Regions from separate parts of the Streptomyces sp. NPDC058619 genome, predicted to be linked through region 1. Evidence: riboswitches for the same ligand, from Rfam matches in the RefSeq annotation. Region 1 holds a riboswitch; the other holds the start of a gene.
What was found. A riboswitch is a leader RNA that binds a small molecule or an ion and turns the genes downstream of it on or off. The one in region 1 is predicted to bind cyclic di-AMP.

Region 1 (4,182 bases):
GGCCCGGCTGCGCCCGGACAACCGCGCGGTGCTCGTCTACGAGCCGCTCGCGGCGGACGCCGACGGGGCCGACGAGAACGACGAGTCCGACGAGAACGAGGGGGCGGAACAGTGAGCGACACCGCAGCCGACACCGCAGCCGTCACGATGACCTTCCACCCGCGCCCCGAGGCCGGCGAGCCGCAGCCGTGGGCCTTCCCGGCCCCCGAGCGCGGCCGGCTGTCCAACAGGCTGACGCTGCTGCGCTGCCACCGCCCGGGCCAGCAGGTGATCGCGGTCGAGGTCAACCTCGCCGCCCCGCTCGACGCGGAGCCCGGGGGCCTGGACGGCGTTGCGACGATCATGGCGCGCGCGCTGTCCGAGGGCACAGACAAGCACTCCGCCGAGGAGTTCTCGGCCGAACTGGAGCGTTGCGGGGCCACCCTCGACGCCCACGCGGACCACCCGGGCCTGCGGGTCTCCCTGGAGGTCCCCGCCTCGCGCCTGCACAAGGCGCTCGGCCTGCTCGCCGAGGCGCTGCGCGCGCCCGCGTTCGCCGACGCCGAGGTCGACCGCCTGGTGCGCAACCGGCTCGACGAGATCCCGCACGAGCTGGCCAACCCGCAGCGCCGCGCCGCCATGCAGCTCTCCAAGGAGCTCTTCCCGGCCTCCCTGCGGATGTCCCGCCCGCGCCAGGGCTCCGAGGAGACGGTGGCCCGGATCGACTCCGCGGCCGTACGCGCCTTCTACGAGGCCCACGTACGCCCCGCCACGGCCACCGCGGTCGTCGTCGGCGACCTGACCGGGATCGACCTGGACGCCGTCCTGGCCGACACCCTGGGCACCTGGACGGGCAACTCCGCCGAGCCCCGGCCCGTGCCGCCGGTGACCGCCGACGACACCGGCCGCGTCGTCATCGTGGACCGGCCCGGCGCGGTCCAGACGCAGCTGCTGATCGGCCGCATCGGACCGGACCGGCACGACCGCGTCTGGGCGCCACAGGTGCTCGGCACGTACTGCCTGGGCGGCACCCTGACCTCCCGCCTGGACAAGGTGCTGCGCGAGGAGAAGGGGTACACGTACGGCGTGCGCGCCTTCGGCCAGGTACTGCGGTCCACCGCCGACGGCAAGGGCGCCTCGATGCTGGCCATCAGCGGCTCGGTGGACACGCCGCACACCGGCCCGGCGCTCGAGGACCTCTGGAAGGTGCTGCGCACCCTCGCGGAGGGCGGGCTGACCGACGCAGAACGGGACGTCGCGGTGCAGAACTTGGTGGGCGTGGCGCCGCTGAAGTTCGAGACGGCCGCCTCGGTGGCCGGCACCCTGGCGGACCAGGTGGAACAGGAGCTGCCGGACGACTACCAGGCGCAGTTGTACGCCCGGCTCGCCGAGACCGGCACGGTGGAGGCCACTTCGGCCGTCGTGAACGCCTTCCCGGCGAACCGGCTGGTCACGGTGCTGGTGGGCGACGCGTCGCAGATCGAGGGGCCGGTTCGGGCGCTCGGGATCGGTGACGTCAGCGTCGTCACCAACTGACGCCCGTCGCAAGGGGCTCTGGCGGCTTGTCTGCCAGGGCCCCTTTTGTCCATTTAGTGGTGAGATTGCGTGTATGCGGTGTGGCGTACGCAACAAAAGAGCTCGTCTGTTTGGCGATCGGCTGATGATCCGCCTAGCGTCAGCCGTGCTGTTCGTCAGTTGTGCCCGCCGCACCCGCGGCACCGGACAGCAATCGCCGAGTCCCCGTCAGGCGCGAGCCTGGGGAGCCGGGGACCCACATCAGTCCCTGGGGTGAATCGGGCCGCCTCGCAAGAGGAAGCCCGTAGGAGACCTTCCTGCTCCGAACCCGTCAGCTAACCCGGTAGGCGAGAGGGAAGGAAAGGATCAACCTCTTCATGGCGTTTGGCAGTCGTACCGCCGCCTCCGGCAAGCACCGCGGTTCCAGCCGTCTGAGCCGCAAGACCGCCGGCTACGCCGGTATAGCCGCCCTCGCCACCACGGGCGTCGTCGGTTCCCTCGCTGCCCCGGCCTTCGCCGCGGACAACAACACCGGGCACTCCGTCCCCGACGCCGGGTACGACGCGGTCGTCGTCGGCGGCGAGCTCGCGGGTGACATCCAGGACCAGGCCGAGTCGCAGCAGCGCGCCGCCGAGCGCGCGGCCGCCCAGGCCCAGGCCGAGGCCGACGCCAAGCAGCGTGCCGCCGAGGCCAAGCGCCTCGCCGAGGCCAAGGTGAAGGCGGAGCGGGACGCGGCCGAGCGCGCGGCCCGCGAGGAGGAGCGCAAGCGCCTCAACACCTTCGTCGCGCCCGTCGGCGGCGGCATCAGCACCCACTACCACGCCGGTGGCGGCATGTGGTCCTCCGGCAGCCACACCGGCATCGACTTCCGCGCGTCCTCCGGCACCTCGGTCCACGCCGTGGGCGCGGGCACCGTCGTCGAGGCCGGCTGGGGCGGCGCGTACGGCAACAACGTCATCATCAAGCACAACGACGGCACGTTCACCCAGTACGCGCACCTGTCCTCGCTGAGCGTCTCCGCCGGCCAGCAGGTCACCCCGGGCCAGCAGATCGGCCTGTCGGGCTCCACCGGCAACTCCAGTGGCCCGCACCTGCACTTCGAGGCCCGCACCGGCGCCGACTACGGCTCGGACATCGACCCGGTCTCGTACCTGCGCTCGCACGGCGTCAGCCTCTGACCCGTACGACCCCGCGCACGACCCGCGCTTCACCGAAGACCCCGGCTCGCACCACGAGCCGGGGTTTTTTGCGAATGTTTCGCTTTTCCGGCCGCTCTCGGAAATTATCGTGTGTTGCAATAGAGTCGCAGCACACTCTGGCACGGCAGTCGGAAATAGGCGGAGGTTCGGTCTTGCGTATTCCTGCGCACGCGGTATGCACGGCAATTCGCGACGACATCGTCTCCGGGGTCTTCGAGCCGGGCAGCAGACTCACCGAAGAGGTCCTCGCCCGCCGGTACGGGGTCTCGCGCGTCCCGGTCCGCGAGGCGCTGCGGACCCTGGAGTCCGAGGGGTTCGTGACCACGCGGCGGCACGCGGGCGCCTGCGTCGCCGAGCCGACGGAGCAGGAGGCCGCCGACCTCCTGGAGCTGCGGATGCTGCTGGAACCCCTCGCCGCCGCCCGGGCCGCGCGGCGGCGCACCGAAGCCCACCTGAAGGTGCTTCGCGGGCTGGTCAGGCTGGGCCAGGAACGGGCCAGGAGGGGGCAGGGGGAGGACCTGCGGTCCCTGGGCGGCTGGTTCCACGAGACGCTGGCCCAGGCCTCGGGCAGCCCGGGACTGATCGCGCTGCTCACGCAGATGCGGCACAAGGTCGCCTGGATGTACGTGGTGGAGGCCCCGGCCCGGCCCGTGGAGTCCTGGGCGGAGCACGGCGCCATCGTGGACGCGGTGGCCCGCGGGGACGCCGAGCGGGCGCGCGCCCTGACCGCGATGCACGCTGACCGCGCCTCGGCGGCGCACCGGCCGCGGCCGCGGGCCGTCGTGAGGACTTCGCAACCTGCCGTAAACATGTCGAGCGGCCGGCATTAACAGGCGCCGTATACAAAGAACGGGTATCCGCGCGCCGCTGCCGGAATTCCGGGCGGTGTCATTTCGGCGTGCGGTCGAATTCTTGCGGTGCGGCTGAATTCCTGGCCGGGCTGAATTCCGGCGAGCCGTATGTGTCGCGGCGGTCCGGCCGGCCCGGTGAAAGCCCGGCGTCCGGACCGTCCCCGCGGGCGGGCGGTGCCCCGGCCGTCCACGCGGGCCTGCGGCGTCCCGGGCCGCCGCCGCGGGCGTCCCGCGAGGGGAGCGCGGAAGCCGCGGTCCCCCAGGGGCGCGGGCCGCGGCTTCCGTGTACGGGTGTGGTCGAACCCGAGGGGTCAGACGGTCTCGGGGAGCTCGTCGAGGCCCTCGGCCACCAGCTTCGCGAGGCGGTCCAGCGCGGCGTCCGCACCGTCTGCCTCGGAGGCGAGGACGATCTCCTCGCCGCCCTGGGCGCCCAGGCCCAGGACCGCCAGCATGGAAGCGGCGTTGACGGGGTCGCCGCCGGCCTTCGCGATGGTCACCGGGACGCCGGAAGCGGTCGTCGCCCGGACGAAGATCGAGGCGGGACGAGCGTGCAGGCCCTCGGCCCAGCCGACGTTGACGCGGCGCTCTGCCATGGTGATGCCCTTCAGGTTCTTACGGTTGTCTAGACCAGTCTCTCA
Region 2 (4,182 bases), on a different contig from region 1:
GAGGGTGAGGCCACCGCGATGGCCTTCATCCTGCTGTTCGCCGGCTTCGAGACGACCGTGAACCTCATCGGCAACGGCGTCCACTCCCTCTTCATGAACCCGGACCAGCGCGAGCGCCTCCAGCGCTCCCTCGCCGCCGGGGAGCGCGGCCTGCTGGAGACCGGCGTCGAGGAGCTGCTGCGCTACGACGGGCCCGTGGAGCTCGCCACCTGGCGGTTCGCCACCGAGGCGCTGACCCTCGGAGGCCGGCCGGTGGAGGCCGGGGACCCGGTACTGGTCGTCCTGGCGGCCGCCGACCGGGACCCCGACCGCTTCGCCGACCCGGACGCGCTCGACCTCTCGCGCACCGACAACCAGCACCTCGGATACGGGCACGGCATCCACTACTGCCTGGGTGCTCCGCTCGCCCGGCTGGAGGGTCAGACCGCGCTTGCGACTTTGCTGACGCGTCTGCCGGACCTGGAACTCGCCGTTCCGCCCGAGGAGCTGCGCTGGCGCGGCGGACTGATCATGCGTGGCCTGCGCACGCTTCCCGTCCGCTTCGCAGCCCCAAACATCGGAGGAACACCTGACGCATAGTCGGCTGCGGTCGGAACTTGTGACAATCGCGCAAAGGCCGCTAAGTTCTGCCGTTACCCCGCCGTTATGCGAAAGGTGCACCTACATGCGTTCCGGGAACGGCCGCCACAGACGCCCCCGCCAGGTCCCCGCGCTGGTAGTCACAGCCGGAGTCACTGGCTCAGCGCTGGCCCTGCCGCTGCTCGCGGCCACCAACGCCACGGCCGCCGACACCTCCACGTGGGACAGGGTCGCCGAGTGCGAGAGCGGCGGGAGCTGGAGCGCCAACTCCGGCGGCGGCGCGTACGGCGGGCTGCAGTTCACCCAGGACCAGTGGCGCGGCGCCGGCGGACTCGACTTCGCCGAGCGGCCCGACCTCGCGAGCCGGTCCCAGCAGATCGCCGTCGCCGAGCGGGTGCTGGCCTCCCAGGGTCCCGAGGCGTGGCCGCTGTGCGGGGCCTCCGCCGGGCTGACCCGGCAGAGCCCCGCCGCGGAGGTGGACCCCGGCCTGCCCGGCCCCGCCGGGTCCGCGTCGCCTACGCCGAACCGCCCGGACGCCGAGGTGCCCGTCCACGGATCCGACCCCGCCAGGGACTTCGGGGCGCCGACCCCGACCCCGTCGGGCACCCCGGCGTTCACCATCCCCGACGGCCCGCTCGCGCCGCCCGGCGGACTTCCCGTCATGCCGGCGCCGGACGACCCGACGACGGCCCCGGCCGCCCCGACGGCCCCCGTGACGCCCGGCGGCCCGGGCACGACCCCCGCCGACCCGACGGCCCCGGTGGACCCGACGGCCCCCGTCGACCCCACCGCGCCGACCGCCCCGGCCGACCCGACGGCCCCGGCCGCCCCGGGTGCGCCGACGAGCCCCGCTCCCGGCGCGTCCACCGGTCCGACGCCCCAGACCACTCGGGGCGCCTCCACCGACCCGTCGGTCCCGCCCGCCCTTCCGGCGGAGGGGAACGGCAAGCACCGCGGAACGCCCGATGTCGAGGCGCTCGGGGCGTCTGACGCCGCGTCGGAGCCCTCGTACACCGTGAAGTCGGGCGACAGCCTGACCGCCATCGCGGACGCCAACGGACTCAAGGGCGGCTGGAACGCGCTCTACGCCGCCAACGAGCAGGTCATCGGCGAGGACGCCAACCTGATCAAGCCCGGCCAGAACCTGGATCTAAGCGCGAAATAGGGGCACTTCGGGCACCCGTTAAAGGATTGATTGTCCGTTTTCTGTAAGTGAGACATGTGTCTCTTCCCATCAACTGGCGTGTCCCGCCCCGGAGCTCGCGCAAACCCCGTCCTCACCTGCGCAAACGCTCCCGGGAGGGACGCAAGTAGGGGCGTTTCTCCCCGATGTCGCTCGTTGAACATCGGGGAGGGAGCCGTCTACCTTCTGAATCGCTCGCCACCGCGGGCTCCTTCGACCGCATCGCCGAATCCTGCCGGCGGACGGGGGGAACAGTCGTCGCGCAAGCGCCGAAGGCAGGAGCGGGGGAACCAAGGTAGGCGCCGGGAGCGGCCGTTGAGAGACGGTCACGCCACCGGCTAGGGGTTAAGACGTGCGCAAGGTCGCACGGCCGGGCAACTCACTCGCCCGAACCCGACAGCTCACCTCGTAGGCGTCGGTGAGGAGAAACTCCATGCTGCTTTCCGGCAAGGGCAAGCACCGCCGCGGTTCCAAGGCCGTCCGTCTCGTCACGCTCGCCGGTGTCGCCGGTGTGGCCGTGGCCGCCCCCCTGATGGCCGCCGGCACCGCCAGCGCCGCCACCGCGTCCGAATGGGACAAGGTCGCGCAGTGCGAGGCGGGCGGCAACTGGGCCATCAACACGGGCAACGGTTACTACGGCGGCCTGCAGTTCTCGTCCTCCACGTGGGCCGCGTTCGGTGGCAAGACGTACGCCGCCCAGGCCAACCAGGCCACGAAGTCGCAGCAGATAGCCATCGCGGAGAAGGTCCTCAAGGGCCAGGGCAAGGGCGCCTGGCCGTCCTGCGGCGTGGGCCTGTCGAACTCCTCCTACACCGGTGGCGGCTCGACGCAGACCCCGAAGCAGAACAAGAAGACCGAGACCAAGAAGACCGAGACCAAGAAGACCGCGCCGAAGGTCGAGACCAAGCGGTCCCAGGCCCCGACGACGCGCTCCGAGCGCTCCGAGGCCCCGGCCCCGGTCGCCAAGCCGAAGGCCCAGGCCCCGAAGACCGGCAACGGCTCGTACGAGGTCAAGTCCGGTGACACGCTGGGCACCATCGCCGAGGCCAACAACGTCCAGGGCGGCTGGGAGAAGGTCTTCGAGCTCAACAAGGACATCGTCCCGGACGCCGACCTGATCTTCCCGGGCCAGAAGCTCAAGCTCAGCTGAACCCCGCGGCAACCGCCGCCGGAGCCCCCGCGCTCCACCCGCTGAACCACGCAGGGTCCCCATCGCCCGGCGCGCCTCCCTCCGCGCGCCGGGCGGTGTCGTGTGCGCTGACGGCGTGCCGATCGCGAGACCTATGTCCTGGAAGAGGGGTATTCGGGCCCTTTTTCGTCCCAGGACCCGGGCGGTCGTCCGGCCTCGCGCCCGGAGCCGGTTAGGCTCTAGGCGGCAAGGCCATCCCACGGCCTGACACGCCACCGCACACCCAGCGTCACATCCCAGAAGGAGATGCTCGTGCCGTCCATCGACGTCGTCGTAGCCCGGGAAATCCTGGACTCCCGAGGCAATCCCACGGTCGAGGTCGAGGTGGGCCTCGACGATGGCAGCACCGGCCGTGCTGCCGTCCCGTCCGGCGCTTCCACCGGTGCATTCGAGGCCATCGAGCTCCGTGACGGTGACCCCAACCGTTACTTCGGCAAGGGTGTCGAGAAGGCCGTCCTCGCCGTCATCGAGCAGATCGGCCCGGAGCTCGTCGGCTACGACGCCACCGAGCAGCGCCTGATCGACCAGGCCATGTTCGACCTGGACGCCACCGACAACAAGGGCTCCCTCGGCGCCAACGCCATCCTCGGCGTGTCCCTCGCCGTCGCGCACGCCGCGTCCGAAGCCTCGGACCTGCCGCTCTTCCGCTACCTCGGCGGTCCGAACGCGCACCTGCTGCCCGTCCCGATGATGAACATCCTCAACGGCGGGTCGCACGCCGACTCCAACGTGGACATCCAGGAGTTCATGATCGCCCCGATCGGCGCGGAGTCCTTCTCCGAGGCGCTGCGCTGGGGCGCCGAGGTCTACCACACCCTCAAGAAGGTGCTCCACACCAAGGGTCTGTCCACCGGCCTCGGTGACGAGGGCGGCTTCGCCCCGAACCTGGAGTCCAACCGCGCCGCGCTCGACCTCATCGTCGAGGCCATCAAGCAGGCCGGCTACGTCCCGGGCAAGGACATCGCGCTCGCGCTCGACGTCGCCGCGTCCGAGTTCTACAAGGACGGCAAGTACGAGTTCGAGGGCCAGTCCCGCTCGGCCGCCGAGATGACCGAGTACTACGAGGAGCTCGTCTCCGCATACCCGATGGTCTCCATCGAGGACCCGCTGTACGAGGACGACTGGGCCGGCTGGAAGACCCTCACCGACCGCCTGGGCTCCAAGGTCCAGATCGTCGGCGACGACCTCTTCGTCACCAACCCGGAGCGCCTGGCCCGCGGCATCGAAGAGG

Region 2: another riboswitch for cyclic di-AMP. It lies ahead of ACFWTC_RS07850 (transglycosylase family protein); the one in region 1 lies ahead of ACFWTC_RS33995 (M23 family metallopeptidase).

Annotation. Positions count from the first base shown of each region.
Region 1 is NZ_JBHXQN010000066.1:3,944-8,125, forward strand. Features, by position in the region: gene ACFWTC_RS33985 (M16 family metallopeptidase) at 1-115, shown strand, start outside; gene ACFWTC_RS33990 (M16 family metallopeptidase) at 148-1,515, shown strand; cyclic di-AMP (ydaO/yuaA leader) riboswitch at 1,700-1,859, shown strand; gene ACFWTC_RS33995 (M23 family metallopeptidase) at 1,872-2,672, shown strand; gene ACFWTC_RS34000 (GntR family transcriptional regulator) at 2,846-3,523, shown strand; gene ACFWTC_RS34005 (HPr family phosphocarrier protein) at 3,856-4,137, opposite strand.
Region 2 is NZ_JBHXQN010000005.1:194,831-199,012, forward strand. Features, by position in the region: gene ACFWTC_RS07840 (cytochrome P450) at 1-579, shown strand, start outside; gene ACFWTC_RS07845 (transglycosylase family protein) at 665-1,744, shown strand; cyclic di-AMP (ydaO/yuaA leader) riboswitch at 2,020-2,192, shown strand; gene ACFWTC_RS07850 (transglycosylase family protein) at 2,196-2,912, shown strand; gene eno (phosphopyruvate hydratase) at 3,198-4,182, shown strand, end outside.